DNA from 3 places in the Simiduia curdlanivorans genome. Region 2 is predicted to be linked to each of the others. Evidence: predicted binding sites of a transcription regulator. Region 2 holds the regulator's gene; each other region holds the start of a gene.

Region 1 (10,600 bases), 190 kb from region 2:
CGGCATTTTTACGCAGTCGCGCTAGCGGCTGGCAAGATATCAAACCAGTGTTGCAAGCCTTACCAACGCCCGATCAATATGTGGTTAACCCACAGGGCGAGCAGCCAGACTTTGCATTGGCGCAAGGGCGCTATGTGTCGTCGGCAGATTTATATGCCGCTTTGGTGGCAAAGAAGAAAATGGTCTTATTGGATACGCGCGTCACCTCGGTGTGGCAAACCGCGCATATCGAGGGCTCTTTCCCGGCGCCTTATTATTCAGATTTTAAAACCATTGCGAAAGATATCCCGCGCGATGTGCTGATTGTGGCCTATTGTTCCTGCCCAAGAGCCGCGGCCGATTATGTGATTGATCAACTTAAAGATTTAGGCTTTAACCATACGGCGGTGTTGTACGAAGGTATTTTTGGCTGGATGCATGAAGGCTATCCGGTGGCGCGCCGGGCGATTGCAACGCCCGATGATGGCAGCTCAAACTAGTACTGGGTTTTCTTTGAGCACTAGCCGCCGGTGCTACTCATAAAGCGAACAATCTGCGGTTCGCTGTTGAGGTCGAAGTGGTGGCGTTCAGGCTTGATCGTAATGGCTTGAACGATGGTGGCCTTAAGGCGCTCGCGATCACCCGGGTGGGCGCGCAGTATGGCTTTTAAATCTGCCGCGTGCTCGTTGCCCAGGCAGAGCAGCAATTTTCCTTCCGCGCTTACGCGCACGCGATTGCAACTGGCACAAAAGTTTTCTGAGTGGGGTGAGATAAACCCGATGCGCGAGTGGTAGCCTGGCACCTGCCAATAACGCGAGGGGCCGGCGGTTTGCGCTTGCAATGGCTCTAGCTTAAATTTCGGGCCGATGATGTCGCGCAAGTCTGCGCTCGAACAAAACTCTAAGGCACGGCTGTGTTCGACAATACTACCGAGCGGCATTTCTTCAATAAAACTGATGTCTAAGTGATTATCTAATACAAACTGCACTAGCTCTGGCACTTCCACTGCATTGCGATTTTTCAAGATAACCGCATTGAGTTTTATCCGCTCAAAGCCCACGTCTTGCGCCGCTTTTATGCCGTCCAGTACTTGTTGCAGTTCACCGGTGCGGGTGAGCTCGCGAAACTTGGCTGGGTTCAAGGTGTCTAGGCTAATGTTGATGCGCTTAACACCGGCGGCTTTAAGTTCGGCCGCGTATTTAGGTAGTTGTGAGCCGTTGGTGGTGAGGGTGAGTTCTTTTAACGGTAGTTTGCCTAATTGTTTGAAAACTTGCGTTACGCCTTTGCGCACCAGCGGCTCGCCGCCGGTCACGCGAATCTTGCTAACCCCCAGCTCGACAAATGCGGTGCCTATCTCGGTGAGTTCCTCCAAGGTGAGTACTTGCGCCCTGGGCATGAAGGTCATGTCTTCGCTCATGCAATAGACACAGCGAAAATCACAGCGGTCGGTCACTGACAGGCGGATATAGTCGATTTTTCTGTCGAACGCATCAATGAGCATCTATTGCGTCTATTACCTAGGGCTGGGGTTTAGGTTAACTATCGAGAGTGCTCGGTTATTCTAGCGCAAATACAGGGCTAATTCGCCCTTTGACGCCGCCTCGGCCTCTGGCCTGGTGTTAGCGGCTTGGCGTGCAAGATGGTTTGCGTTAGTGCGGTTTGCCAGGGCCTTGGCCCACACTCGGCGCCTGTACATTGGGTACCCAATCCCACCATTCGTGCTGGCCATCGGTGCGGGTTTCTTGGGTGCGGTGGATATCCCAAGTGACTAGATAATCGGGGTTTTCGATATCGACGCCACTGGGCGCGTGGCTAAAGCGACCGGCCGGCGCCTTAAACCAAGCCGCCAAGTTTGGCGGCAGGATAAAGTCGGCCTGCTGTACCTTTGGGTCTGTGTGCTGCAGTTGCACCGTTATACCCAGCTCATCGTCCACCTTAATCACCCGCCCGCAACACTGCGACTGCTTAAGCAGCGTGCCGTCGGTTTCGAAGTAAGAAAGACCGATGAGGCAAGTTTTGTTAATTAAATCGGATAGCTTCATGGTAAATAATTCTGCCGTAATTATTAAGCTTCAAGCTTCAAGCTTCAAGCTTCAAGCTTCAAGCTTCAAGCTTCAAGCAATAAGCAACAAGCAACAAGGCGGGGGGACTGGTCCGACACTTCGGCCCCCTACAAGCTAAAAGCAATACTTCTCTGCGGCTTGCGGCTTGCGGCTTGCGGCTTGTAACTATCAATGGTTTAAAGGCGCCACACCCACCTGCGGCATATTGGCCAGGCCTATATCGCGCGCGTGTTCTTCGAAGCCTTTGTTTTTCCAGAAGAAGGCACCGGGCATAGTGGTGGGTATCACCAACACATAAAATAATGCGCGCCCCACTATCGAGGTGGCAATCAATAAGCCTCCGGCGAAACACCAGGCGAGCAGTGCATACAGATTGTCTAGGTTCCAGACCGCTAAGGCGATTAACAAGCCGGTGACCAAACACAGATTAGCCGCCAGCAGTAAGTTGCGGGCTAAAAAGGTTTTACCAAAGGTGGTGGACTGAATGTAGTAAGACGCACCGCCTTCGTGCTCGGCGCTTGCCATGGCTTTGCTGTGGGCGAGGTGGCCGATGGCCTCAACTAATAACCCCAGCGCCATCAAGCCGCCACACACTAATAACGCCACGCTAAAATCGACGCCAGAAAATGCCAAAGTCGGAACGATAACTGCGCCCGCCACTAAACCGCCTAAGGACAGCATGTTGCCAAAAAACGCGCTACCCACCTGCCAGTGGTTCCAGAAGGGGCGCGCTTCGATGCGATAACAGCGGTTCATGTAGTACAAACCCGCGAGGCTTGCCGGGATGGCAAAATAACCGAACGCCGCGGCCCAACTTTGTGCGGTTGCCGGGCCAATGAGCGCACTGATATCTGAACCCAAGAGCCAAGTGTAAAGGTTTTGGAAAATACGATTGCCGGGCAGGCTGAATAGAATATGCAAACCTAAGCCAGCCATAAATAAAGCGATACCTAAACCTTCGCGGCACACAGGTGAATGGCGCAAATTATTAAAGCCGCGATAGAAGCGGTGTGGCTTGCCCAAGTGCATGGTGGACATAAACAAACCAAAGCCTACTAATAAAAAGCTTAGTATGGCGAGCGGTGCGTAGAGCGCCGATTGTTGAAAGCTGACCAATGCTGCAATGCCCGCTTGCGCGCCTAGAAAGCTCAAGGCGAAGGCGCCGATGGAGGCCTGTGAGCACAGGGTAAACAGCACCAGAGGATTCTCGCGCGAACTTAACCGCGCCAAATTCCAATGTTTGGATTTACCTTTTTTCTGATCGATGGTGGGCTTGTAGCGGCCGTTCTCATCTTTGTGGTATTTCAGCGGCATGGAATCGGTGCGCTTCATTTCATCGGGTAGCTGATTGATCTGCTGAAAGCGCACGTTGGGGTGAGTAATTTCGGAGTTGGGAAAACCAGGGATATCGGTGAGTGCCTGCTCGCGATTGTCTGGCACGTTTTCAATAACACCGAAATCCAAGGCGTTGCCAACACAGGCGGAAACGCAAGCCGGTTTCAAACCGACTTCAAGACGATCCACACACATGTTGCACTTAGACACTTGGCCCTTAACCGGGTCTAGCTGGGGCGCGTTGTAGGGACAAACCCAAGTGCAATAGCCGCAGCCAAAACAGGTTTCTGGATCTTGCAGCACCGCGCCGTACTCCACGTGTTTGGTGTAGGCGCGCGTTGGGCAGCCTTTCAAACACACGGGGTTGTCGCAATGGTTACAGGCCATGGAAATATTCATGCGCTTGTAGTCTGGGAAGCTGCCGCCCTCCACATAGCCTACCGAGCGAAAGGCAAAATGCGCAGGTGTTTCATTTTTTTCTGCGCAAGCTGCTTCGCAGGCGTGGCAGCCAATGCAGTTGTCGGCGGTAAAGTAAAAACCGTGCTGCTTATTGCGGTTGGGGTTGGTGCCCACCGCCGGGTTTTCGTTAATGTAGAGCGAGCGGCCTACGGGCAGCTTGTGCTCGGTTAAATCGATCAGGTCGATTTTTTGGCCGTAGCGGTTTGACTCTTCAATTTTTTTATCGGATAGAAAGGCGTAGGGTTGCTCTTCGGTGCGAATTTCCCAAATCATTGCGCCCGCTGTGCCAGCGCTTTCACTGCCTTTCACCGGCGTGTGACTGCTGCCCGAAAGGCCGCTGCCGGCTATTTTTTCCAACTGATTTTGTTTGCTATCTTTTAACATATCTGTGCCTAAGCTTGGGTTCAGATTTTACTGTTTATGCGGTCTTCTTTAGCGCAATTAAAAGGTTCGGCGCTCTAGGTTCAGGCGACCGGCCTCTTTTTGGTCGACCTTTTCCACTCGCACAGCATTTTGCTTAAAGGCGGGCTGGCGCGAATAGGGGTCGAGTAAACCGAGGGTCAAGCGGTTTACGCAGTCGTGAAAATGAAACGGGATAAACAACATGTCGCGGCCAACCCGGTGGGTGAGCTGCACCATCACCACGGCATCGCCGCGCCGGCTCACCAAGCGCACGTAAGATTGATGTTCGATGCCCAGCTCCGCTGCGGCATCGGGGTTCATTTCCATGTAGGGCGTGGGGCTGAACTTATTCAAGTTGCCGATCTTTCCGGTGCGGGTGCGGGTGTGAAAATGCTCTACCACGCGGCCCGAGTTGAGCCAGAAGGGATAGTCGTCATCTGGGCACTCGTTGTTGTTAACGAAATCAACGCAAATTAAATTGGCGCGGCCCGAGGGGGTTTGAAAAACGCCGTCTGTGTACAAGCGCTGGTTGCCTTTGAACTCCACCCGGCTCTTGTTATCGATGGCTATCACTTTGCCTAAGCGCGCTTCATCGGCGCTTGCGTCGGCTTCGGTGTAGGGCCATTGAATACCGCGCGCGGCTTCGATTTTATCCCAGGTCATACCAGAAATATCGAGCGTGCGGCCTTCGCCTTTAGACAGCTCGCGCATTTCGTTAAAGGCGGCTTCGGCGTTTTCGGGGAAATTTACTTTATTGCGGTCTTCAAAGCGCTTGGACATTTCCTTGAAGATCCAGAAGTCGGGCTTTGACTCTTTATAGGCCGGCAACACATTGCGGGTTAAGTTAACACGGCGCTCGGTATTGGTGTGGCAGCCTTCCTTTTCCGCCCACACGGCAGCCGGTAAAAACACATGCGAGTGTTTATTGGTTTCCACATCCTCATAAATGTCTTGCACCACTAAGAACTCCAATTTTTCCATCGCCTTGCGAATGCGCGGTTGATTGGGCATGGAGGTCATGGGATTGGTTGCCACTAACCACAAACCTTTTATTTGGCCGGACTCGATCGCCGGGAATATATCCGTTTGCGCCAAACCGCGCTTGGGTGGGAAAAAAGATTCATCTACGCCCCAGAAGTCGGCGATGTGTTGGCGATCTTCGGGTTTTTCCAAATAGCGGTAGCCGGGCAGGCCAGAACAGGACGACCACTCGCGCGTGCCCATAGCGTTGCACTGGCCGGTTATCGATAAACTCGTGCCACCCAATTTGCCGATATTGCCGGTGATTAAATTTAAGTTGTTGATGTTGGCAACGCCGTCTGAGCCGTGGGTGGATTGATTAATGCCCATGGTCCAAATGCTCATGGCGCTGCTAGCGTTGGCGTAAACCCGGGCCACATGGCGGATACGATCTTCGTCGATACCGCAAATATGTTGCGCCTGCTTTGGATCGTATTTGCTCTGTACTAGTTCGCGTAAATCGTCGATGCCTTGAGTGTGCTTGGCAATATAGTCTTCGTCGGCCAAGCCCTCTTTAAAAATAACGTGCATCATCGCGTTGATTAACACGGTGTCGGTGCCGGGTGTAATGGGCAGGTGAATATCGGCAAACTGCGCCAGCATGGTGACCCGTGGGTCTACCACAATGAGCGGGAAGTGGCGCTTCTCGCGCGCCTCTTTTAAACGCCAATAAATAATTGGATGCTGTTCCGGTAAGTTTGACCCGAACGCCATCAAGCAGCCGGTGTGTTCGAAATCCTCATAACAACCCGGTGGGCCGTCGGAACCGAAGGAGCGCTTGTAACCCGAAACCGCCGAGGCCATGCACAGGGTGGTGTTGCCGTCGTAATTATTGGTGCCTATTTGGCCGCGCACCAATTTGCCCAGGGCGTAAAATTCTTCCGTTAATAATTGCCCGGTGGATACGATGGCGAAGCTATCGCGGCCGTATTTGGCTTGAATGTCTTTAATTTTTTCCGCGGTTTTATCCAGTGCCGCGTCCCAGGTCGTGGGCGCGAAGGGCTGATGGGCCTTTTCGCGCATGAGCGGTACTGTGCCGCGCCCGGGTGAGTTAAACAGGTCGTGTTCGAGCAGGCCCTTTATGCAGAGTTTGCCTCGGTTGACATCGGCGCCGGCATGGCCGCGGCTGGTGATTACCTTGCCTTCCGCACTCACCCCAAGCTCGATGGAGCAGCCGGTGGAGCAATAGTTACAGGTGGCGTACTTCCACTCTTTAACAGGCTTGGCGGGGATGCTAATAGGCTTACGCTTTTTACGACCGAATATCATGCTGCTTCCTAGAGGTTGGTGCTACTCATTAAGGAGTAGAAAATTCGAACTCATAGGCATAAAGCAATTAGTGAACCAACTTGGCTAGGGGGCGAAAGTTTTGTGAATCTGGGTGATTTAGGTGGGTTTACTGCGCCATATTTCGTGCTATGCCCCTGTAGACGCTGAAAAACTGTGCATTTTTACCTTGTAGGCCGTCGCGGAGGTGCTTTCGGCGAGGACTTGCGGCACCAATTGTGTGCGATTAGCCTTTTATTGGTGCGGCTTCGAGTTTGCGTTCGCCTCTTTGTTGTGCGCGCTGCACGTTATGGGTGCGACGAGGGCGGTGAGTAGGTGGCTTTGTTGGTGCGTCGCGTTAGGTTTTTAACGAATTGCACTCTTGTTTCTATATAGGCGTGAAGAAAATTAACCAACGGCGTGATTTTTTAAAAAAAATTAACGAATAATTTTAATTGGCATTGTCTTTGCTCTACTCAGTGCATTAGCGCAGTTCACTAGAACATAAGTTATTCAAGACTTAGCGCAACACACTGAGTGGAGTCAGCCAATATGCCAGCCAGCCCAGCCACAAGAACCCATTTTCTCGCCCGGTTAAAGCCGCGTAATAGCGCTGCAGCTGGGCGCGTGTCCCTGGTGGGCGCAGGGCCTGGCGATGCAGATTTACTCACGGTAAAAGCCTTGCGCACACTGCAGCAAGCCGATGTTATTTTTTATGATCGCTTGGTTAGCGAAGATATTCGTGCCTTATTTCCGAGCAGTACGCCTGCTATTTATGTGGGCAAAGCAAAAGATCGTCATTCCATTCCCCAGCAGGATTTAAATTCTCTTCTGGTAGAAACCGCACAGCTCGGTTTACACGTTTGTCGGCTGAAAGGCGGTGATGCCTTTGTGTTTGGCCGGGGCGGCGAAGAGATGTTGGAACTTAAGCAGGCCGGCATTGCCGTCGACGTGGTGCCCGGCATCACCGCTGGCGCTGGCGCAACGGCCTACGCAGGCATCCCGTTAACCCATCGCGGTATCGCCCAGGGGGTGAGTTTTGTCACCGCGCACGGCGAGAAGGAGTTGCATATCAATTGGTCGTCGCTGGCGCACAGCGGACACACCTTGGTGTTCTACATGGGCTTGGGATCTGCAGCCACTATCGCCCGCGAGTTGCAAAGCGCTGGCCTTAGCGCCAATACACCCGCGGCCATTATCGAAAAAGGTTGCTCGGCTCAGCAGCGTGTATTTACCGAGAGCCTTGCGCACTTGCCCGACTTGGTCGAGCGTCATCAGATTGAATCGCCGGCCTTAATTGTTGTTGGCGAGGTGGTGCGCCTGCGCGAACAGCTGCAGTGGCTAGAGCAAATTGCCAGCCCAGAACAGCAAGATATTTACGCCGAAGTGGCAACGCCTGTTGCAGGCAATGCGCTGGCGAGTGTTTCAAATTCTATTAATAAAAATTCCCCTTGGGAAAAATTGTCAGCCTGACGTGAGGAAAGAATATGAGTAAGCAACGCATCGTAGTCGTTGGCAACGGTATGGTCGGCCACAAGTTTATTGATAATGTGGTGACCTCTGATCACGCCAACAACTATCAAGTTATCACGTTTTCCGAAGAGCCTAGGCTGGCCTACGATCGGGTGCAATTGTCCAAGTATTTTTCCGGTTCAAGCGCCGAGGATTTGGCCTTAACCACGGAATCTTATTATCAAGATAAGGGCGTGAACTATGTTCTATCCGATAAGGTGGTTGATCTCGACTTTGACAATAAAGAAGTCATCACCGCCAGTGGTCGGCGCGAAGCCTACGATCAATTAGTACTGGCAACCGGCTCTTTCCCCTTCGTGCCACCTATTCCCGGTAATGATCAACCACACTGTTTGGTTTATCGCACCATCGAAGATTTGGAGGCCATTACCGCGTCGGCCCAGCAATCGAAGGTGGGTGTTGTGGTGGGCGGTGGGCTCTTGGGTTTGGAGGCCGCGAATGCGCTCAAGCAAGCCGGGCTGGAAACTCACGTGGTGGAGTTTGCGCCGCGCTTGATGGCGGTGCAGTTGGACGAGGGCGGCGGCAAGTTACTGCGCAATAAAATTGAAGGTTTAGGTGTGCGCGTGCACACCCAAAAAGCGACCACGGCGATTGTTGCCGGCGAAGAGTGTCGCTATCGCATGAATTTTGCCGATGGTAGCCACCTTGAAACCGACATGATTTTATTCTCCGCCGGTATTCGGCCGCAGGATGAGTTGGCGCGCAAGTGCGGTATCGATTTAGGTGAGCGCGGCGGCATTGTGGTAGATAACCATTGCCAAACCTCGGTTAAAAATGTCTATGCCATTGGCGAGTGCGCGCTGTGGAGCGGTCGTATTTATGGCTTAGTAGCGCCTGGTTATGAAATGGCCAAGGTTGCGCTTTCGCATATCACCGGCGGCGATCAACAGTTTACCGGCGCCGATATGAGCACCAAATTAAAATTGCTTGGTGTCGATGTGGCATCGGTGGGCGATGCCCACGGCAATACCCCCGGTTGTAAAAGTTATACCTACAGCAATGATGTGGACGAGGTGTACAAGCGCATCATCGTGTCGGCCGATAACACCCGCTTGCTCGGTGCTGTGTTAGTGGGTGATGCCGACGGCTACGGCATTTTGCAGCAACTTTGCGTTAATGAAATGGATTTGCCAGACGACCCCAATGCATTGATTTTACCCTCGGTGGATGGCGCCGGTGCGGTAATGGGTGTGGACTCGCTACCCGACAGCGCACAAATTTGTTCCTGTATGGACGTCTCCAAGGGCGCCATCTGTTGCGCCGTACAAAATGGCGCGCAAACTATGGCCGATGTGAAGGCCGAGACTTTAGCGTCTACCAGTTGTGGTGGCTGTACAGCGCTGGTTAAGCAAGTGCTGGATGCCGAGCTAACCAAGCTGGGCGTTGAAGTGAAAAACGATATTTGTGAACACTTCGCCTATTCCCGTCAGCAGTTGGCTGATATCGTGCGCGCCACCAAAGTGCGCAGTTTTGACGCATTGTTAGAGAGTCACGGCAAGGGCCACGGCTGTGAAATTTGTAAACCCACCGTCGGCTCCATATTGGCGTCTTTCTGGAATGATTACATTTTGGAAGATGCGCACATTGGCCTGCAAGATACCAATGATATTTTCTTGGGCAATTTACAAAAAGATGGCACTTACTCGGTAGTGCCGCGCGTTGCGGCGGGAGAAATTACCCCGGAGAAATTAATCGTATTGGGCGAAGTGGCGAAGCAATTTAATCTGTACACCAAGGTCACCGGCGGTCAGCGCATCGATTTGTTCGGCGCACAATTGAACGATTTACCGCAGATCTGGCGCATTCTGGTTGACGCTGGTTTTGAAACTGGCCATGCCTATGGTAAATCAGTGCGCACGGTAAAATCCTGTGTGGGTTCGACCTGGTGTCGCTACGGCGTTGACGACTCCGTTGGCTTGGCTATCGAAATTGAAGATAGATACAAGGGTTTGCGCTCGCCCCATAAACTGAAGTTCGCCGTTTCCGGCTGTACCCGCGAGTGCGCCGAAGCGCAGAGCAAGGATGTGGGTATTATTGCCACGGAAAAAGGTTGGAACCTCTATGTTTGTGGCAACGGCGGCATGCGCCCGCGCCACGCGGATTTATTCGCTACAGGGCTCGACAATGAAACCCTGATTAAATATGTGGATCGCTTCCTGATGTTTTATGTGCGCACCGCCGATCGCTTACAGCGCACCTCGGTTTGGCTGGAAAATTTGGAGGGCGGTTTGGACTACTTGAAGAAAGTGGTGATCGACGATGCCCTCGCGATTGGTGCGGAACTCGAAGCCGACATGGCGCACAACATAAGCAACTACCAGTGCGAGTGGAAAACCACGATAGAAAGCCCTGAAAAATTAAAGCGTTTCAGTCACTTCATAAATACTGATAGCCGCGATAGCAATTTGGCCTACGTGGTAGAGCGCAAGCAAATTCGCCCCGCCAATGAACAAGAGCGTATTGCAGCGGTAGAAGTGGTCGAGCCAGAAATGGCTTAACGCGAAATGGCTTAATGCTTAGTAGCTATCAACTGAAATTTGAGC
Region 2 (10,600 bases):
TGGCTTTGTCGATTTGGATAGTCGCCAGGGTTTCAGCATGCACTACACCACTGTGTATGAAAATGCGATGGCTTACGACAGCGCCAATGGCCAAGTAGCCTGGTGGCTTAGGCCCGAAGAGCAGACTCTTTATGTCAATAGTGGGCCTATTCGGTTGGCCGGTGACGACGGAAACGCAACCGGGTTCTTATATATCAATGCACCGATACAGCGTGAAGATCACACGCTGGAGCTGCTACTGCAAATAGGCATAGAGAATTCTGCGGCACAATACCACAAAAAATATGTACCCTTTGTGGTCTCGGAAAATTTGCGCCAGTGGCTGGATGTAGCGGTTCAAGAGGGCGATGTGCGTCAAGGCGGGTTTATTTTCCACGGCTTTATTGCCGGTGCCTTGGCGCGTATGCCGAGCGTACAACTTTGGCTGGATATTGAAAATGCAGCTCTCGATTATTCATCGCCATGGCCAGCGGTATCTGAGGTCAGTGCTGAATTGGTTTTAGATACTTCGCATCTGCTTGTGAATGCTAGCTCTGGGCGAATTTATGATTCTATTTTGCAGCAAGCCAAGGTTGAATTGATTACTCAGGAAAGCGGATCGTCGAACTTGCTGATTGATGGTCGGCTTGCGGGTCCTTTAGCGGATGGGCAGAAATTGTTGGCCGAGAGCCCTTTGGCCGATATCACCAACCACACCTTTGCCAATTGGCAAATGGCTGGCGATTTTGCAGCGAATCTAGCGCTTAATGTGCCCATGACTAAGAACAGTGATGAATTGGATTTCGATGTTCAGGTCGAAATCGGAAAGGGTGAGTTAGCACTGCCTTTTATTAATTTGTCTGCCAAAGATTTAACCGGTGGGATAAGGATATCGAGACAAAACGCCATCGCGATTAACTCGTTAAAGGGCACTTTGTGGAACCAACCGCTAAGTGTGCGCTCTGCCTTGAATGACAGTAAAAACTTTTTGGAAATTAGCTTGGCTGCTCGGGCGGATATTGCCGATCTCGTAACTTGGGCTGGCTTTTCGTCGGTGAAGCAAGTCTCTGGAATCTCGAACTATGCTGTCGCTATTGACGTTCCTTGGGGCGCGCAGCAAAACCTAAACACCCCGGTAAATATTGGCGTCAGCAGTGATCTTATCGGCCTTGCCGTAAATTTACCGACGCCTTTGAATAAAGCATCGGATCAAAAATTGCCGTTTGCATTAGATATTCCGCTCACACAAGAAAGTGTACGGGTGACTGCTCGCGCTGGTAACGTCGCTGATTCGATTCTGCTGTGGTCTAAGGTTGATCAGCGTTTTGCTTTTGATCGCGGCGCTGTACAGCTATTTGGTAAGGCGCGTTTACCCGAGCAACCCATGCTTCGGTTAGGCGCTGGTTTTGAGCGTTTTGATCTTAACGCTTGGCTAAGTGCTTTCGATGGTCAATGGAGCGGCATACGCAAACCGATTGAGGCCTCGTATAGTATCGACGATGGCAACGAAACTGCTGTAGATGAGCGTGCATCGGAGGTGGAGAACGAAGCATATTTGCCGCTTTATATCGTGCTTAATGCAGAGCAATTGGTCTTAGCTGGCGAGCACGAGATAGGGGAAACCCATTTAGAGGGAATAAAGAGCGCGGATCGCTGGGCGTTCAGTCTTCAGAATGAACGCTTGGCGGGCACCTTGGATTTGCCGCTTGCAGCGGACAGCTCGCTCGACCTTTCGTTAAAAGTTTTACGTTTACCGCTATGGGCGGCTCAGGAAGCACCGGTACAGGAAGGTGCTCCCGTTGTAGCGGTTGAATTATCGAGTGTTGATAAAGAAGCGTTAGCGCTAGAGCAGGCCGAGTTAGTGTGGCAGCGGGTAAAGTCGCTACCGAAGATTCATGCGGCAATTGCGAGCTTGTATGTTAAAGAAAAAAATATTGGTCAGTTAACTTTTGACTCTTACATCCAGCAGGATACTTGGCATATCGATAATATTACCGGTGCTCTATTTGGCTTGTCTGTTGCTGGCTGGCCGACCAATGAGGCTAGTGGCGCAAGTGAGGCAATTGGAACAACCGGCACAATAGGGACAGCAATGACAAGCGGTGCGAGTTTGTCGTGGAATCATGGCAATAACGAATCGGTATTTACCGGGCAGGTAAAGGCGGGTGACCTCGGTGCGGTGATGGAAGCCTTTGATACGAAAAAATTAATAGAAAGTAATCGCGCCACCTTCAACGCCAATCTTGCTTGGCGCGGTGATCCTTATGGGGTCAAGCTGGAAAGTTTGCGTGGTGACATTGATTTTCAAGTTAAAGACGGCCGCTTTATGCGCGCAGATGCCTCCGCCAGTAATGCGTTAATGCGGCTCATGGGAATATTTAACTTCGATACCTGGATTCGTCGTTTACAATTGGATTTTTCCGATGTTTACGCCAGCGGCATGGCCTACGACGAGGTCAAAGGGGCGTTGGAATTTGATCGAGGGCTGGTGCAATTTAATACACCTGTGTCGGTAAAAACGCCGTCGAGCAAAATGCAGATGGAAGGGCAGGTGAATTTGGTCGATAACACCATCGATACCAAGCTTACGGTTAACTTGCCCGTGTTAGATAACCTCACTTTTATTGCGGCGGTCTCAGCCGGTTTACCCGTGGCTGCGGGGGTATTTGTTGCCAGCCGGTTATTTGAAAAGCAATTCGATAAAATGACCAGTGTTAACTATCGGGTGGTTGGTGCGTTGGATAACCCAAGCATGCAGTTTAAACAAGTTGCAGACAACCCGAAGAAAGCCGGCAGCGCTCAAACAGAGTCCCCGCAAGAACCTGCTGTTGGTGACCCAACCACCGCTTTGGATTCATCTACAAGTTCGGAACAGTCAAGTTCAAGTCAACGATCCACTAACCAAGAAAACTTTGGTCATAGTGAAGAAGATAAACCTATCCTCGATAACTAGGGAACCTCTGAATAACTCTGGTACCGCTCTGCGTGACCTGTAGCGGTCAGCCGCAAGGCGAGTTTCGCAGCTAATGGCCCTAGCGCTTAGCAAGAAGCTCAACGCAACGGATGGGCGCTAAAGGCCTCGCCCTACGGGGCTTCCAGCAAATTCCGTGTGCGTTGTTGCGACTGCTCGACAGACCCCGGTATGCCTTCGAAGCCGCGCCTAGCCCACGAAATTTGCTGGAAGCCAGAGCTGCACCAGAGTTATTCAGAGGTTCCCTAGTGCGAGCTTAGATGCACAAGTGCTGCAGTTGCGCTACCGCAGTCGATTCCTCGGGTTGGGTTAATTTAACTGGCTAGGCGAATTTAGGTGTATGGCTTGAGGTCCTGCTCGCTGTGTCAATAAATGCCTGTACTTGTGCCAGTGGGATATGGTCGCTGGTGTCTCGGCCGTACCAGGCCTGTTGAATTGCCCCGTCTTCGTCAATGAGAAAATCTGCTGGCACCAACTTAACATGTGGGTTGTTACTGGGTTTAGCGCCGAGCATAAAACCCCTAATGATCCTAGGTAGTTTCAATACCAAGGCTTTGAGTAGAGCTGTGCCCGATTGCTCGACACCATAATGATTGTATAGCGCCAATTTGGGGTCGGCGAGCATAGTGAATGGCCGAGGGTGATTAGCAACAAAGCGGCGCACTTGCGCTGGGGTGTCGCTAAACACGGCAATTACTTCGAGGTTTTGATCTTGCCAGTGCTGATAATTTTGACTCAGCTCATACACCCGTAAGTGGCAGAAGGGGCAGGCTGCATCGCGGAAAAATGACAGCATAACGCGCTTGCCCCTGAAACTTTTCAAGCTGAAGGGTTTGCCGTAAATATCCTTGGTTGCGAAATTTAACCCTTGGTGCGGTGTGATTAGTCGCATGGCGTCAGCTCATGGTTATAGGATTTTAGTCGGTTACGAGCGAAATGGGATTTTGGATGACAAAAGCATTAAAAAACGAATTAGCGGCGATGCAACATAGGAAACTTGCGGCAATGCTCTGAGTTGGCTGGCTTCCCCTAGAGCTTAGAAAAGCGCGGGTGTAACAAATACATCTAGGCCGAGTCTAACCGATAACTAGACTCATTTGCCGTATATAGAGGTATCGCTGTGACAAAGATGATTGGTTGTATCTTGCTGCTGGTTTCGCTCTTCGCCTGTGCGGACAAGGCCCAAGTAGATAATGAAAAAATAGAACAAGCTAAAAAAATGATCGCTGATCAGCGAAATCTTGAATCGATCTCCAGAGATGTATGGGCCGAGTTATTAACGGCGCAACAATTTGATGTGATGTGGAATGGCGCCACCGAGAGAGCTTTTACAGGCGCTTTGTTAGAGACAAAAGGTGAGGGTACTTTTGTGACAGCCGGGTGTAAATTACCGGTATTTCGGTCTGAGCATAAGTATGAATCGGGCAGCGGCTGGCCCAGCTTTTGGGAGATGTTTAATGCCGACAATATCGTCCTTAAAAAAGATTACAGCTGGGGTATGCGCCGGGTAGAGGTATTATCCAAATGTGGTGAGCATCTTGGCCATGTGTTCGAAGATGGGCCAGAGCCCACTGGCTTACGCTATTGCATCAATTCGGCGGCGTTAGAATTTATTCCCGATCAACAGCAATAGTTAGTCTTGGTATTTTGGTAGCCTAAGGTCCCAAATAATCGCAGCACCGCGCAGACTGAAGGCGCCGATAAAGCCTAGGCAGATGCTTAATGACGAGTCTAGCTGCAGATGATTTGCGATGAGAAACACGAGCGAACCCGTCACGCTCGCCGAGACGTAAATTTCAGGTTCCAAAATAACCGGCATTTGGTCGAGCATAACGTCGCGAATCACACCGCCGAAGGAGGCGGTTATCATGGCCATGGCGATAGCGACTAGCCAGGAGTCGTTCCACGCGAGTGACGTGTGAGTTGCCATCACGCTAAACAGGGCCATACCGGCGGCGTCCATCCACACCAGCGCGCGGTGTTTTGACGCTATATAGTGGGCAATAAAGTAGGTGAGCGCCGAGGCGATCACGCACACATAAAGATAAATCGGTTCGGCTAACCAAAACACTTGAGGTTTATTGAGTATTAGATCTCTTATGGTGCCGCCACCAATGCCGGTGACTACACCCAGAAGGATAAAGCTCATGATATCTTGCTGTTTCTCTGCCGCCGCTAGGGCGCCAGAGATAGCAAAAACTGCGCAGCCTAAAATGCCGGTAAAAAAGATGATTTCACTAAACAAGGCTGCTAGACACGATGGTGTCGCGTATCGCACGAAAGACTTTGCGTGCAGCAGCAGGCGGCTTGCTGCGCTCGAGTTCGGACTTTGCCGTGCGCACTAGTTGCCTTAGTTGCTGTCGGTCAGCTTGAGGGTAGTCCAACATAAACTCGTTGATAGCGTCGTCGCCATCGGCAATAAACCGATCGCGCCAACGCTCGGCTAGGTGTTGTTGCAAAACGTGTTGTTCTGAAACTTGCATTAAGCCTTGGTAAGCTGCTGCGATGGCTTCGTGATCGGCTTCGCGCATCAGTCGCCCAATAAACTGCATGTGCCGGCGTTTTGCGCTGTTGGTTTTGATGCGACCCATTTCTACGATAGCCAGTTGCAACGTTTCCGGCAGCGGAATCTTGCTCAGCTGATCCTTATTGAGATCACATAGCTTAGCCCCAAGCTGCTGTAGCGCTGTGGCCTCGTTTTTGATTTGGGTTCGACTTTTTGGGAGTTCTTCGCCGTCGAGCAGGTCGTCAGCTGGGTCGTGATTTGCCATGATAATATCCAAAATTCTTGCTCGGCCCTTCCATCAGGTGCGGGCGGTTGCGTCTCGGCCCGCATGGTACCCAACTCGGGGTTAAAGCGACAGCGTTACTCGCCTTCGCCGAAGTAGTCGTTGATCAGAGCGGTGATGGCGTCCATGGCTTCCTGCTCATCGTCGCCGTCGGTTCTTAGGTTGAGCTGTGTGCCTTTGGCCGCGGCTAGCAGCATGAGCGACATAACACTTTTGCCGTCTACCATTCTCTCGCCGATGCCCGCTTGAATTTTGCAGCCAAAACGTGCGCACAAGGTCGCCATTTTTGCCGCCGCACGGGCGTGCAGGCCTAGCTTGTTGATAATCTCTATTTGGGTTTCAATCACGCTACGCCTAGCCCTTTGTGCCGGTTAATTCTCGATGCCTAAGTTGTAGTTTAGAGTTTTTTCCCGCCAGTGCTTTATAAAGTTCTTCGGCCATATAAACCGATCGGTGTTGGCCACCAGTGCAGCCAATAGCGATGGTCATGTAGCTGCGGTTGCTTTGTTCAAATTTTGGCAGCCAGCGCGTTAAGTGCGCCAGAATATCGCTGCGCATTAGGCGCGTGTCTTCTTGTTCTTCTAAAAAATCCGCCACCGGCTGATCTTGCCCCGTTAGGGCCCTCAAGTGGGGTTTCCAGTAAGGATTGGGTAGGCAGCGCACGTCAAATACGAAATCGGCGTCTACCGGCACCCCGCGCTTAAAGCCAAAGGACACCAGTTGCACGGACATACTGGTATCGGCGTTCAAGCTGACGCGGTTTTTGACCAGGTCGCGCAGTTGATGCAGGGTGAGGGTGGTTGTGTCGATGACTAGATCGGCTAAATCGACGATGGGTTGCAGTAGCTCGCGCTCTTTTACCGTCGCCTCTTTTAGGCTGACCCCTTCTTTACTAAGTGGGTGCTTGCGCCGCGTTTCGCTAAAGCGCTGAATCAGTACCGGTGATCGGGCATCTAAAAACATGACCTCGATCCGTATACCCTTGGCATTGGCGTCGGCCACCAATTGTGGAAACTTGGGCAGTTCCTGCCAAGCATTGCGAGCATCGACGCTGATCGCAAATAGAGAATTGGGTGTTGGATCTGATACTAATTGATGTACCAGCTCGGGTAGTAAGCGCAAAGGCAGATTATCGACACAGTTAAATCCTAAATCTTCGAGCACGTGCAGGGCGGTACTCTTGCCTGCTCCGGAGCGGCCACTGACGATAATTAAGCGCGGTGATTGTTTGACCGTACTTTTATCCGTATTCATGTTGACAGAATCCCTTTATTGCGTGGCAAGGTATGCGCTTACCCTACTATAGAGTAGATCGCTTGTCTCAGCCGTTCTCAGTGCCGCGCGGAATTCTTCCTGTTGAAATAATTCGGCCAGTTTTGCCAATGTTTGTAAGTGCTCGCTACTGGCTTCTTCCGGCACCATAAGGGTAAATATGACGTCGACCGGCGCACCGTCGATGGCATCGAAGTCGATCGGGCTGGAGAGCACAACCAAAGCGCCAATAGTGCTTTCACAGCTGGCGACTCGACAGTGTGGGATAGCAATTCCATGACCTAAGCCCGTGCTACCCAGTTTTTCACGCGCGATTAAGCTGCGAAATAGTGTATCGGCATCTAGGCTGGGTATATCAGTGGCGATGATGTTGGCGATCGTCTCAAGCACGCGCTTTTTACTGACGCCCTCTACACCGTGTTGTACACGGCGAGGGGCTAGAAGGGTTTCAAACTGCATAGGGTTATCGATGGCTTCGGAGTTTTTCTTTGTGTTTAATTAGTTGGCGATCTAGCTTATCAGAGAGCAGGTCTATGGCTGCATAGAGATCCTGAGACTCTGAATCAGCGAAAAATTCAGCGCCACTGACGTGTACTGTCGCTTCCGCCTTTTGCTGTAGTTTATCAACACTTAGTATGGTGTTGATACTGGTTATTCGGTCGTGGTGTCGCTCGAGCTTTTCCAGCTTTGCATGGACGTAATCTTTTATGGCGTCGGTCAGGTCTAGGTGGTGTCCGCTGATATTTATTTGCATTCGGCTGCTCCTTTGTGTCGCTGCTTTTGCTGTCAACTGCCCTTTTTTGGTGCAAACCCCAAAGCTGGGCGCCTAAAACTAGGGTGTAGCGGTGTTGCTTGATCTAGCGTTTAGATCAATCTCTTGCGTTCATTGGATGCTGCAATGCCCAATGACTCTCGGTATTTAGCGATAGTTCTGCGCGCTACCTGAATGCCTTGCTCTTCAAGCAGGGTGGTGATTTTACTGTCGCTTAAGGGTTTTTTCGGATTCTCAGCCGCCACCAGCTTCTTAATAATGGCGCGAATCGCGGTGGATGAGCACTCTCCACCCGCATCCGTGCTGACGTGGCTGGAGAAAAAGTATTTCAGCTCGAAGATGCCCCGCGGGGTGTGCATATACTTTTGTGTGGTAACGCGGGAGATGGTGGACTCGTGCATGCCAACTTCTTCTGCAATGTCGTGCAGTACCATAGGGCGCATGGCCTCGGGGCCGGATTCAAAAAAGCCCATTTGCTTTTCGACGATGCAACTGGCGACCTTGAGCAGGGTTTCGTTGCGGCTTTGCAGGCTCTTGAGGAACCAGCGCGCCTCTTGCAAATGGTCGCGCATGAAGTTGTTATCTGGGCTGGTATCTGCCCGTTTGACGAGCGAGGCGTAACCAGCGTTAATGCGTATTTTAGGCGCTATGTCTGGGTTAAGTTCCACTAACCAGCGATCCTGCTTCTTACTGACAAAGACATCTGGAACAACATATTCAGTATCGGCCTGTGCGATTTGTTCGCCGGGGCGCGGGTTTAGGGTTTGAATTAACCCGATTACCTCTGCCAGCTCAGCTTCTTTAAGTTTACAGCGCCGCATCAGTTGCTTGTAATCGCGATTGCCTAACAGCGCTAAATGATCCTTAACAATAAGCTTAGCAGCATCTAGGAAAGGTGTAGTAGTTGGCAGTGTTCGCAGTTGGATAAGTAGGCACTCGGCCAAGTCTTGGCCGGCGACACCGACCGGGTCAAACTGTTGAATGCGATGGAGAACCGCTAACACTTCGTCCAGTTCAACCGGGTCTTCGAGCATTTCCTGTTCTTGATTGAGGCCCTCGGCTATGTCGCCGATGGGGTTGCCCAGCATGCCGCTCGGTTCGATATCGTCGATGATCGATAGGGCGATGACTCTGTCCCTGTCGCTCATGGGGGTTAAATTGAGCTGCCACAGCAGGTGTTCCTGCAGGCTTTCGCCGGTGCTATCGCCGCGCTCGTAATCGCGGTCTTCGTCGCTGCCTGAACCGCTGCTGGCTGGGCCGGAGGTGTAGATGTCGTCCCAGTTGGTGTCGACCGGCAGGTCGTCGGGTATGTCGTTGTTCCAGTCACTATCCATCTCATTGGACTGGTTGTTATCGGGTGAAGTTTCCGGCGTGTTTAATTCTTGTAGGTTGGTTTCGGTAGATTCTTTGGCACTGTTAAATTCTGGGTCGCTAGGTTCGCTGACATCGCTACTGGCCTCTGTGTCCTGTGCCCCGTCTTCGCCCTCTGATATTTCGAGCATGGGGTTGGATTCTAGCGCCTCCTGAATTTCCGCTTGCAAATCCAAGGTGGACAACTGCAGCAGCCGGATGGCCTGCTGCAACTGCGGCGTCATGGTCAGTTGTTGACCTAGCTTGAGCTGTAGTGATGGCTTCATGGTTTGATGACTAACATCCTTTAAGGTAGTGCCTCGCAACTTCGCCGAGGTATGGTCTTAGTGTAGTCATCCGTCAGGGCTCAGGCAATATTGACAAGCAAGCTCCATGCCTTTATGAGCCGTAGGGTAAATTAAAATTAGAGAGTGAATTGATCACCTAAATAAACCTCGCGGACTCGCTGGTTGGCTAGCACAGTATTGGCGTCGCCTTCTGCGATGATATGCCCCTCGCTGACGATATAGGCTTTCTCGCAGATACTGAGAGTTTCGCGCACATTGTGATCGGTAATAAGCACGCCTATACCGCGTTCTTTGAGGTGTTTGATGATGTTTTTAATGTCGCCCACGGAAATTGGGTCTACCCCAGCAAAGGGCTCGTCCAGCAAAATAAACTGCGGCTCAGTGGCCAATGCCCGTGCAATTTCTACGCGTCGTCGCTCGCCGCCAGAAAGTGCCATGCCTAGGCTGTCTCGAATATGGGTGATGTGAAATTCTTCGAGCAATGCTTCCATGCGTGCGAGGCGTTGCTTGCGGTTGAGCTCCTTGCGCGTCTCCAGTATGGCGAGAATATTGTTGGCCACGGTGAGCTTGCGAAATACGGACGCTTCTTGGGGTAGATAGCCGATACCGGCGCGCGCGCGGCCGTGGATGGGCATGCCCGTCAGGTTTTTATCGTCGATTAATACGCGCCCGGCGTCATTTTCCACCAGGCCCGCAATCATGTAAAAACAGGTGGTTTTGCCTGCCCCATTGGGGCCGAGTAGGCCGACGATTTGACCGCTGTTGACCTCCATGGACACATCGATAACGACACGCCGACCCTTGTAACTTTTGGCCAAATTTAATGCACTTAATTTAGCCATGCTATTCCTTCGCGTCGCTGTTTTTTTTCTGGGGTTGAAGAATCATTTTTACCCGGGAATTATTACTGTCTCGGCTGCCGGCTTCCACCAGCGCGAGATGAATGTCGTAGTTAATAATATCGCCCGTCACGATGGAGCCGTCTTGTTCAACTTGCGCGTTTTCAGTGATGGTTAATTTATCTTCTACAACCTCGTACTTGAGCGTGTTGCCGCGCGCAATAATCACTTCTTTGTCGAGTGCCGGCTTTTGTTGAAAGTGCGCGGGCGCGCCGGTGGCAACAATGCGGTTAACTTTTTTCTCGGCGCTGTGGATGACA
Region 3 (10,600 bases), 1.1 Mb from region 2:
CAGGGTCCATACCGCCGCCATCATCGGTAATAGACAGAAGAATATGATCGCCCTCTTGCTCCGCTGCCAGAATAACTTTTCCCGTGCGCGGCTTACCTTTGCTCTCTCTTACATCGGGTAGTTCAATGCCGTGGTCGACCGAATTTCTGACCAAGTGAACAAGGGGGTCAGCCAGCGCTTCGACGAGGTTTTTATCTAGATCTGTCTCCTCACCCTGAAGCTCTAGGTTAATATCTTTCTTTAACGTGCGCGCCAAATCACGAACAACCCGGGGGAAGCGACCGAACACTTTCTTAATGGGTTGCATACGGGTTTTCATCACCGAGGTCTGCAAATCGGCGGTGACAACATCCAAATTACTCACGGCCTTAGTTAGCGCCTCGTCGTTGGTATTCAAGCCGAGCCGAACCAATCGATTTCGCACTAACACCAACTCGCCAACCATATTCATGATGTCATCGAGGCGTTGGGTGTCCACTCTAACCGTAGTTTCAGCCGCAGGGGCTGGCGTGGCATCGCGGGCGGGCGCTGGTGCTGCGGGCGTAACCGGCGCTTTAGCTGATGGTTTTGCAGGTGTTGTGGCAGCAGGCTCTGGTGTAGATTTCGCTGCGGGTTTAGCCGGTGTTGTCGCGGGTGTTGTTGCGGGTGCCGGTTTTTTCGCTGCGGCAGTTGATTTTGGAGCCTCAGCCTTTGGCGCAACAACTGGGCCCTTGCCTTTACCGTGAAGCTCGTCCAAAAGCGCTTCGAACTCGTCGTCGGTAATTAAGTCACTGGCGCCAGCGGCCGGTGCCGGAGATGGGCTTGGTTTTACGACGGCGCTAGGCCCCTTGCCCTTGCCATGCAATTGATCGAGTAAGTCATCAAATTCATCTTCGGTGATTTCGTTACTGTTTGCTGCAACGCCTTTTCCAGCATCTTTAGATGCAGGACTAGAGACCTGCGGTGCAGGTTGCTTTTTAGCTGGACCCTTACCTTGACCATGTAATTGATCTAATAACGCCTCGAATTCGTCGTCGGTAATGTCATCAGATTCTGGTTTAGCCTCTGCTTGATTTGCTTCAGGTGGATCTATCGCATCCAGTAGATCGTTAAACTCTGAATCGGTGATATCACCTTCTTTAGCAACGTCTTGCGCACTTGACGCTTGCCCTTCGACGGATGCTGGTTCGGGCTCAACCTCGGCTATCGCTGCAGGGGCGTCATTTAAGTCTTCGAGATTTACCAACCTTTCGAGCTGATGAATCAGTTCAGCACTCGCTGGCGTCAACGGCTCGCGGCTTTGCACCTCATCAAACTGTAGATTTACCGCATCCAGTGCTTGCAGTACTACATCCATAAGTTCAGATGTAACCGACCGCTTTCCAGTACGTAAAATATCAAATAAATTTTCTGTAATATGGCAGCAGTCAACCATTGCACCCAATTGCAAAAAACCAGCACCACCTTTAACCGTGTGAAATCCACGGAAGATGGCGTTCAATAAATCCTTATCGTCAGGTTGGCGCTCTAACTCTACGAGCTGTTCCGACAATTTTTCCAATATCTCCCCTGCTTCCACTAGGAAGTCTTGTAAGATATCGTCGTCATCGCCAAAGCCCATTCAGCGCTCCTTAACTAGCAAAGGTTTAAACTCAGAATCCGAGACTTGAAAGTAAGTCATCGACATCGTCCTGGCCCGAAACCACGTCACCGCGTTTATCTGCGTGAATTTGTGGCCCTTCTCCAGCAGTATCTTTACCTGCCGCAACTTGGTTATCGGCGGGCATTTGAATTCCTGTAATTTCTTCTACTTGGCCTGCCAGTCTCATTAGATCTACCAGACTGGTTTCCACATCCGAGACCAATCCAATCACTTTCTTCAACACTTGTCCGGTTAAGTCCTGGTAGCCTTGCTCCAAAATAATATCTTGAAGATTGGCATTTAAGATTCCAGCACCGGTTTCCATTTGATCCAAAAACTGATCCATACGCCTATAAAGCTCGCGAAAATCTTCCGCGCTTAATTCACGACGAATCAGTGCTTGCCATTGCAATTTAAGGGAGTTTGCTTCGCGACCTAGGTCCATGGCAATCGGCGCAGACGCTTCGACCTTATCCATGGTTTTGTCAGCTGCATCTTGAGTAAGCTTTAATACATAATTTAATCGGTCACTTGCATCGGTGAGGCTATCTGCCTCTGATACGGGTGCGTCGATATTAAAATTACGGATGGCAGTGTGTAAGCCACGAGTAAGTTTCCCAACTCTGTTAAACAGGTGCCGGTCGCGACTCTCAATAATTTGTTCGATCAGCTTGGATGCATCTTCGTAATTGTCGCCTTCCAGTTTTTCGATCAGGAGTTTGGCGCAATCACGAAGCTCTGACACAAACTCTTGGTTGCCCAGATCTTCAGATTCGTTATTCATGGCTGCCTTTGTCACTGCTTAGGGGTTATCCAACGCGCTCAAAAATTTTGTCTATCTTTTCTTTGAGTACTTGGGCAGTAAAAGGCTTGACCACATAGCCGCTCACACCAGCTTGAGCTGCCTCAATAATCTGATCTCTCTTCGCTTCGGCCGTCACCATCAATACCGGTAGCGCGGCTAAGCGCTCGTCAGCACGAACGTGTTTGAGCAGTTCAATACCTGTCATGCCAGGCATATTCCAGTCGGTGACCAAAAAATCGAAATCTCCCGATTTCAACATGGGAAGTGCCGTTGCGCCATCATCAGCCTCTTGCGTATTACTGAAGCCTAAATCACGTAAAAGGTTTTTGATGATGCGTCTCATTGTTGAAAAGTCATCAACGATAAGAATTTTCATGTTTTTGTCCAAAGCAACCTCCGTCGTACCTGCTGGACCCCATTCAACTTTCAGTCTAGTAGCTGGATGACTACTAGCCAGTTTTAGTCATTAAATCGTTCATTTTATTGCTGTTTGGTCTAATCGGTGTCTCTATGCCAACCGGAAAGCTTGGCCTTTAGCCGTGCGGCTGCCTGAGAGTGTATTTGAGAAACACGGGATTCGCTCACACCCAGAACCTGGCCTATTTCCTTTAGGTTCAATTCCTCGTCGTAGTACAGAGAAAGTACCAATTGTTCCCTTTCGGGTAGTTGGGTTATCGCCTGCGCAAGCGATTGCTTTAGCGCCTGCCGCTCAAAAGCGTCTGTGGGGGGCTCTAAGCCTATGGACGTGGGCTTCTCGTCGAGCACTGAATCGTCGTCGCCGGCAGACTCTTCGTAGCTGAAAAGCTTGCTGCTAGAGGTATCCTGCAGAATGCTTCGGTATTCATCGAGGCTGACAGAGAGCTCATCGGCGATCTCTTTTTCGCTCGCCGTACGCCCTAATCTAGCTTCTAAGTAGCGTACTGTCTCAGCCACGCGGCGGGCATTTCTGTGAACGGAACGAGGCACCCAGTCACCTTTTCGGGTCTCATCCATAATTGAGCCACGAATACGAATACCCGCATAGGTCTCGAAGCTCGCGCCTTTGGACGGGTCAAACTTCTGGGCCGCTTCTATTAATCCAATCATGCCGGCCTGAATAAGATCGTCAACCTGCACACTGGCAGGCATTTTAAGCATGAGATGGTAGGCGATACGCTTTACCAGAGACGCATAATCTTCGATTCGAATGGGATCACTGGCTTCGCGACTTGCCTGATCGTACATGGCTAACCCCTCAACTGCTGCCATCGGTCAAACGCCTGCTTCCGATGTTTCTAGCAAACGCTCAACAAAAAACTCCAAATTGCCTGACGCAGCTTTCGGTAATGGCCACTCTGAAACTCGGCTTGCCAAAGATCTGATGGCAATCGATGCCTTCGATTGCGGTGAATAGTCGACCAGGGCTTTCTGGTGTTGCACGGCTTTGCGCACATTTTCATCAAAGGGCACAGAGCCCTCAAATTGTAGGGCTACGTCGAGGAACTTGTCGCACACTTGCTGCAAACGCTTGACCAACAATTGGCCTTCATTGGCAGAGCGCGTCATATTCGCCACCACGCGAAAACGCTGCATGCCCGCATCTCTATGCAATAACTTAATGAGTGCATAGGCGTCCGTCACCGACGATGGTTCGTCACAGACCACCACTAGCGCCTCGTTGGCAGCCCGTACAAAACTCACCACGGTATCGCTAATGCCTGCGGCTGTGTCGATTACCAACACATCCAACTGATCCGAAATATCGCTAAAAGCGCGAATAAGCGCGCCATGCTGCTGTTTACTAAGGGAAGCCATTTGCTGAACCCCGGACGACGCGGGCACAATCCTAACCCCTCCGGGACCGCTGATCAGCACATCGCGCAAAGAGCATTCGCCAGAAAGCACGTCGGCGAGCGTCTTATTCGCGCGAATGCCCAGTAACACATCGACATTGGCAAGCCCTAGGTCAGCGTCTAACAGCATGACCCTGCGACCGAGTTGCGCGAGTGCTATGCTCATATTCACCGATATATTGCTTTTCCCTACGCCACCCTTGCCGCCGGTTACCGCTATGACTTGAACTGGATGGTGCCCCATGACTACTCCTACAAATGAGTCTTGCCTTGATTATAGTTGTTCGGATTGAACCTGCCGACTTGATTCGGCCGATGCCGCAAATTTACCCTCCACATGGCTTTGCGCGCCAAACTGTGCTGCCTTAGCCACCACTTGATGGCCTTTCGCTATCTGAATATCGGCTGGAATTTCTTGGCCGTCGGTGGTGTAAGCCAATGGCAAGCGGTGCTGCAATAGCAGTCCGATCGCCTCACCAAGGGAAGGTGTTTCATCGAGCTTGGTTAAAATGACGGCCGATGGGTGCGCCGCACCGTAGGCATGATAACTCGCTTTTAACATCTGCAACTGGCTATTTGCCGCCATCACCAGCAGGCTATTCACCTTGCCGGCACTGCGCAGCTGTTCGAGCTGGGCTTTCAGTTTAGGGTCGCCATGGCGCAGACCGGCTGTGTCTATTAACACCAGCTTTTTATGGCTGAGGTTAACGAGAACCTGCTGTAGCGACTCGCCCTCAGATACCACTTTTACGGGTACAGAAAGAATTTGTCCCAAGGCATTTAATTGTTCGTGAGCCGCTAGGCGATAGTTGTCTGTAGTGACAATGGCAAGCCCTTCGGCACCGTGTTTGATCACAAAACGCACGGCAAGCTTAGCCAAGGTTGTGGTTTTACCCACGCCGGTGGGACCGATGAAGGCAAATACCCCGCCACTTTCAATCACATCTCTGCCCGCCGTCGGTATGCGCTGCGAAAGCAACGCCAACGCTTCTGGCCAGGCTTTCGCTACAGGCAGTTCGGTATTAACTGACGCTATTAGCCGCTCCGCTTGAAAATCGGGCAAACCTAAGCTGTGAAATTTGCTCACCAATTCAGTGGCTACTAGGGGCCTGTGCAAATGGGGTTCTTGCAACCTTGCCTGTAGCATGGCGCGCATTTCACTGAGCTCTTGATGCAAGCGGGACATTTCCGCTTGCTGTGAGAAAGTGTCTTCGACGGCGGGTCTGGGCCTCATGTCTTTAGGTGCAGTGACTGGAACGCTTTTCTTCGCTAGCTGCGATGCCCACACATCAGCCCTCTCGTTACTATCGGCAGCCACAACAGGTTGGTTTGTTTGAGTGCCCTGCTCCTTGCGCTTAGCCGCCAGCATTTTCTGCCGAGCCATTTCGATTTCATCGGCTAACTGAGAGCCAGTCTTGCCGCCAAAAGGGCGCGCCTGACCGCTTGGTGCCGGCTTTGCCTGTGAAACGGCTTCGGAGACAAGGTGTTGGTGTTGCCAGGCATTGTCGCTACCGAGCGGCAAAGTGGCTGCTGGGCTATCGTGTTTTTGCTCGGCAAAAGCCTGCTGCTCTTCGGGAAAGCGCGACGCTGCCTCCACCGTGGCGTGCATTTCAATGCCATCCGGGTGCCGTCGGGTAGAGAGAATAATCGCGTCATCACCTAACTGCTCCCGTGCAATCTCAAGGGCACGGCGCATATTGGCTGCAATGATCTTTTTAACGGCCATAGAATTCTCCTGGCTTCAGGTAACTAAGCGCCAACGCTTGCGACAATCGTTATTTGCTTAGTTTGTGGAATCTCGTTGTAGGCTAACACCGCAATTTCTGGCACAAAGGCTCGAATAAAGCGCGATAGCTGAAACCTGAGTTGGGTGGCCACAAGTAAAATTACCGGGCCACCACTGGCTTCTTGTTTCTGTGCCGCCTTCTGCACCGACAGCCTTAATTTTTCGGCCAAACCAGGTTCAATCACCGGCGTGCCATCGCCACCTTTTTGACTCTGCTGGTAGGTCTTCAGCAATATTTGTTCCAAAGCGGGTTCTAGGGTAATAACAGGCAGGTCTGGTTCATTCCCCACTAAAGACTGAACTATCTGGCGACTTAAAGCGCTGCGCACCGAGGCCAACAATGTGACGGGATCTTGACTCTTTTCACTGTTGGCAGCGACAGCTTCGGCGATGCTACGCATATCTTTAATCGAGACATTTTCAACCAACAACAGCTGCAAGACTTTAAGTAAGGTTTTCAAACTGACGCTTTCGGGCACCAAATGCTCGGCTAACTTGGGCGAGGTTTTCGCGAGCATATCAACCAGTTGTTGAACATCTTCCAAGCCCAGAAGCTCATTGATGTGCTGGCTCAGTATTTGATTGAGATGGGTGGCCACCACCGTCGATGCATCAACCACCGTATATCCCATGGTTTGGGCGTGATCCCGCTCGGTGCGCTTAATCCACACGGCGGGCAAACCGAAGGCTGGGTCTTTGGCCGCAATGCCCTCGAGCTCGCCAAACACCTGACCCGGGTTAATCGCCAAATCCCGGTCGGGATGCACTTCTTCCTCGGCTATGGCTACGCCCATGAGCGTCACTCGATACTGGCCGGGCAGCAAATCTAGGTTGTCTCTGATGTGCACCGTGGGCACTAAAAACCCAACCTCTTGGGACATTTTTTTGCGCACGCCCCTTATCCGGCCGAGTAGTTCACCGCCCTGACCTTTGTCGACCATGGGAATCAGCCGATAACCCACCTCTAGGCCGATAACATCCACCGGCTTAACATCGTCCCACGTTACTTCAATAGGTTCCGCTTTGTGTTCGAGTGCCGGCGCCTGGGGGTCGCGCAACTCAGCAGCACCTGCGGTGCTGGGTTTATCGCTGGGTCGACGCTTCGCGGTGCTAGGCCCCTCTTCCACCAGCTCACCCTGTGACTTGCGCTTATGAATAAACCAAGCGAGACCGGCACAGGCAAAACCTAAGCCTAAAAAGGCAACGTGGGGCATGCCCGGAATAGACCCCATAATCAGCAATACACCGGAAGAAACGGCCAGAGCTTTGGGCGAATCGAACATCTGTCGGAAGATTTGATTGCTCATATCTTCGGATGTGTTGACCCTAGTTACTAAGATTGCGGCTGAGGTTGATAGCAAGAGCGAGGGAATTTGCGCGACCAAGCCATCGCCAATGGTCAACAGAATATATTTTTGTAGCGCGTCTTGAAACTCGAGCTGGTGTTGAGCCATGCCAACAATCAGCCCGCCAATCACATTGATAAGCAGAATCAGGATGCCGGCAACGGCATCACCGCGAACAAATTTACTGGCACCATCCATCGCGCCATAAAAATCGGCCTCGCTGGCAACTTCAGAGCGACGCAGTTTTGCCTCTTCTTGATTAATTAGACCGGCGTTTAAATCCGCATCGATGGCCATTTGCTTGCCAGGCATCGCATCCAAGGTAAACCGGGCACTCACCTCGGAGATTCGCCCAGCACCCTTGGTCACCACAACAAAGTTAATGATCATCAGGATCAGAAATACCACGAGACCCACCGCGTAATTACCGCCGATCACCACCTCGCCGAAGGCTTCAATCACTTTACCAGCGGCGTCCCCACCCTCGTGGCCATAAAGCAAGACCACACGGGTTGAGGCCACATTGAGCGCCAGCCGTAGCAGCGTCGCCAATAACAAGATGGTGGGAAAAACAGCGAAATCGAGCGGTCTAAGCGCGTAGACACCCACTAATAGAACAACAATTGACAGGGCTATGTTAAAGGAGAAAAACACATCCAATAGAAAGGCGGGCACGGGCAAAATCATCATACCCAAAAGCATTAACAGCAATAACGGGATGCCTATATTGCCGCGCCCGACGCGGGACGCATTGTTGAAAGCAGCGCGACCATCGAAGCCGGCTAAACTACTGAATCCTGGTAAGGCCATAACGCTTTTTTGACACTCCCCTGCTATTAACAGGAGGTATCGCAAAAAGCGTACCTAAATCACACGGTAAGCATCATTTTTATAAAATAAAATCACGCCCACTGCTGTCTCACAAAAACGATATGACCATCGTTAGGCTTTAAGCCTCACAGTAGATGCGACATCTCGGCGTGTACTTGGACATGAGTTTGGTGCCCACACTAGCAACACGACGTGAATACATCCATCTAGTCTCAACACCCGCCCTTTGGGACCGGCCCACAATGACACTTTGTGGGCGTTGCTATCGCTGCAAAGCAGGCTTTGCCTATTAGCGATATCAACCCATGCGGGTGACGGTCGCAAGTACTGGCACCAAAATCTCCCGCGCCATAACTGTGGGACAGCAGTGCATCACACCCGGTTTTTAAATGCCATCCAGTGGTAGACGTGCCAGCTGTGTGCCGTGCAACCTACTCACATACAAGTACTGGTGCCAAGGTGTAGCGCCGGTGGTGGTGTAGATGGCACCGCTAGGGTCTTGCAGCTGTGAAATAACCTCTCCCTCCGGCGACATATTAATCACCATGCCATAGTGCGTAGCCTTTGGTCGGATAATGGCGGGCAATCTTTGCACCAGTTTCCTGAGGTTTGGTGAGGCTGACAGCTTATCGAGCAATTCGCTACGCGACGAAACAAGCCCCAACCACAAGCTGCCGTCCGCTGCCAGACTCAAATTGTCTGGAAATCCCGGCAGGTTATCTATGAGGGTTTTCTGCGATTGCACAATGCCATCGCTCAACTCAAAGGCCAACACACGATAATTTCCGGTTTCATTAACGAACACGGTTTCGGCGCTTTCGTGAGTGCCATCACGCACCGCAACACCATTAGCAAAATTAAAACCATGGGCAACTTCGGTGAGTGTCTGACTAGGGGTATCAAAACTAAAAAGGCGACCGTGGCCCCCGTGCTCCATGATATCCAGCAAGCTCGCAGGATAGGTGCCGCCATTGGCCCGCGCACCAAATTTTGCTGAAGAGTCAGTGAAATAAATTCTGCCGTGAGAGGAAACGGCAACATCATTCACGTAGCCTAACTTTTGCCCGTCAAATTCATCGGCGACCACCTCCAAACCGCTATCGGGATGAAAGCGCAGCAGGCCTCTGTAGGCATCGGCAATGTACAAATTTCCAAACCCATCCAGGGCTAAACCCAAGGGTCGCCCAGCCGTTGAAATTAAAGGCTCAAGTGCAGCCTCGGGGTTTGGGGCATGTAAAATCCAGCCCTCGTGGGTACTGACATACAAGCCCTGTTCAACGGTAGCAACCACGGCTTCTGGGCCAGTGAAATCCCCAAGTACTAGCAGCTCGGCGCCGGTAAGTTTGTTGTTTGGCTGAAACGCACCGATAAAACCAGCATTTGACGGTGCTTGCCAAGCTTGTGGGGTAATGGCAACAGGCCAAAGACAAAGGTACCCGGCCAGTAAACTGATACTGGAGAGAAGAACAATCAGCGTGTGTTTTTTGTTCATAGCAGCCCTAACAATCTTATTATCCTAAAGGCGCTAATCGTACCTTAGGTTAGGCGGAATTTGGATGCCGGAGGGCTTCTTAGGCTTAGCACCTTTGCCGCGACGGTAGTTTCGAATTTGAAACACGTAGGCCAGAACCTGGGCCACGGCGACGAACAAGCCCGCAGGCACTTCGCTATCAACCTCAGTGGTGTTATAGATTGAACGCGCCAGGGGCGGCGACTCGACAATTTCAATATTGTGCGCATTGGCTATTTCGCGAATTTTCAATGCAGTGAAGTCTACCCCTTTAGCCACTAAAATCGGCGTCGCCATGGTCTCAGGGTCATACTTCAGGGCGACGGAGTAATGGGTCGGGTTGGTAATGATAACATCTGCCTCCGGTACAGCAGACATCATGCGAGCATTGGCCATCTCGCGCTGCAATTGTCGCACCCGGCTTTTGACTTCTGGCTTACCTTCCGTGTCTTTATACTCATCTTTGATGTCTTGCATGGACATGCGTAATTTTTTCGCGTGGTCCCATATCTGAAAAGGAACATCCACCACCGCGATGACGAAGGTGCTAGCCGATAACACAATAGCCGAAATAATTGCCAACCAGGCGGCATGTGCGATAGCCGGCATAATTGCCTCACTCGCTAACCCCAGTAGCTCCGCGCGCAATGCTTTTAATAAAATAATTGCCAGGGTCAAAATAACGCCAACTTTAGCGATAGCCTTAAGCAACTCGACGATAGATTTTATCGAAAACATACGCTTGAGGCCTTCGAGTAGGCTCATGCGATTTAACTTAGGCATGAGTGCTTTTGCGCTCACCAACCAACCGCCAAGTGCAATAGGCCCAATGAACGCCGCAACAGCCAAGGCCAAAAATAACGGCGCAA

The links. The regulator sigma-54, encoded in region 2, starts transcription at its own class of promoters, with help from an activator protein. The targets are predictions, from matches to a motif close to TGGCACANNNNTTGCNNT.
Region 1: a site for sigma-54 is predicted at 6,981-6,998, ahead of cobA (uroporphyrinogen-III C-methyltransferase). Genes of this name have one in related genera too.
Region 3: a site for sigma-54 is predicted at 8,239-8,256, ahead of flhA (flagellar biosynthesis protein FlhA). Genes of this name have one in related genera too.

The regions. Positions count from the first base shown of each region.
Region 1 is NZ_JAUFQG010000004.1:2,172,625-2,183,224, forward strand. Features, by position in the region: gene QWY82_RS09730 (c-type cytochrome) at 1-479, shown strand, start outside; gene moaA (GTP 3',8-cyclase MoaA) at 500-1,480, opposite strand; gene QWY82_RS09740 (hypothetical protein) at 1,629-2,021, opposite strand; gene QWY82_RS09745 (DmsC/YnfH family molybdoenzyme membrane anchor subunit) at 2,211-4,220, opposite strand; gene QWY82_RS09750 (molybdopterin oxidoreductase family protein) at 4,278-6,527, opposite strand; gene cobA (uroporphyrinogen-III C-methyltransferase) at 7,077-7,997, shown strand; gene nirB (nitrite reductase large subunit NirB) at 8,012-10,555, shown strand.
Region 2 is NZ_JAUFQG010000004.1:1,984,796-1,995,395, forward strand. Features, by position in the region: gene QWY82_RS08840 (YhdP family phospholipid transporter) at 1-2,932, shown strand, start outside; gene QWY82_RS08845 (peroxiredoxin family protein) at 3,273-3,842, opposite strand; gene msrB (peptide-methionine (R)-S-oxide reductase MsrB) at 4,080-4,583, shown strand; gene QWY82_RS08855 (trimeric intracellular cation channel family protein) at 4,584-5,195, opposite strand; gene yjgA (ribosome biogenesis factor YjgA) at 5,188-5,721, opposite strand; gene QWY82_RS08865 (HPr family phosphocarrier protein) at 5,817-6,086, opposite strand; gene rapZ (RNase adapter RapZ) at 6,094-6,993, opposite strand; gene ptsN (PTS IIA-like nitrogen regulatory protein PtsN) at 7,009-7,470, opposite strand; gene hpf (ribosome hibernation-promoting factor, HPF/YfiA family) at 7,475-7,765, opposite strand; gene QWY82_RS08885 (RNA polymerase factor sigma-54) at 7,876-9,420, opposite strand; gene lptB (LPS export ABC transporter ATP-binding protein) at 9,558-10,283, opposite strand; gene lptA (lipopolysaccharide transport periplasmic protein LptA) at 10,285-10,600, opposite strand, start outside.
Region 3 is NZ_JAUFQG010000004.1:3,103,607-3,114,206, reverse strand. Features, by position in the region: gene QWY82_RS13820 (chemotaxis protein CheA) at 1-1,600, opposite strand, end outside; gene QWY82_RS13815 (protein phosphatase CheZ) at 1,632-2,405, opposite strand; gene cheY (chemotaxis response regulator CheY) at 2,431-2,814, opposite strand; gene QWY82_RS13805 (RNA polymerase sigma factor FliA) at 2,922-3,674, opposite strand; gene QWY82_RS13800 (MinD/ParA family protein) at 3,678-4,502, opposite strand; gene flhF (flagellar biosynthesis GTPase FlhF) at 4,533-5,984, opposite strand; gene flhA (flagellar biosynthesis protein FlhA) at 6,008-8,200, opposite strand; gene QWY82_RS13785 (SMP-30/gluconolactonase/LRE family protein) at 8,607-9,713, opposite strand; gene flhB (flagellar biosynthesis protein FlhB) at 9,747-10,600, opposite strand, start outside.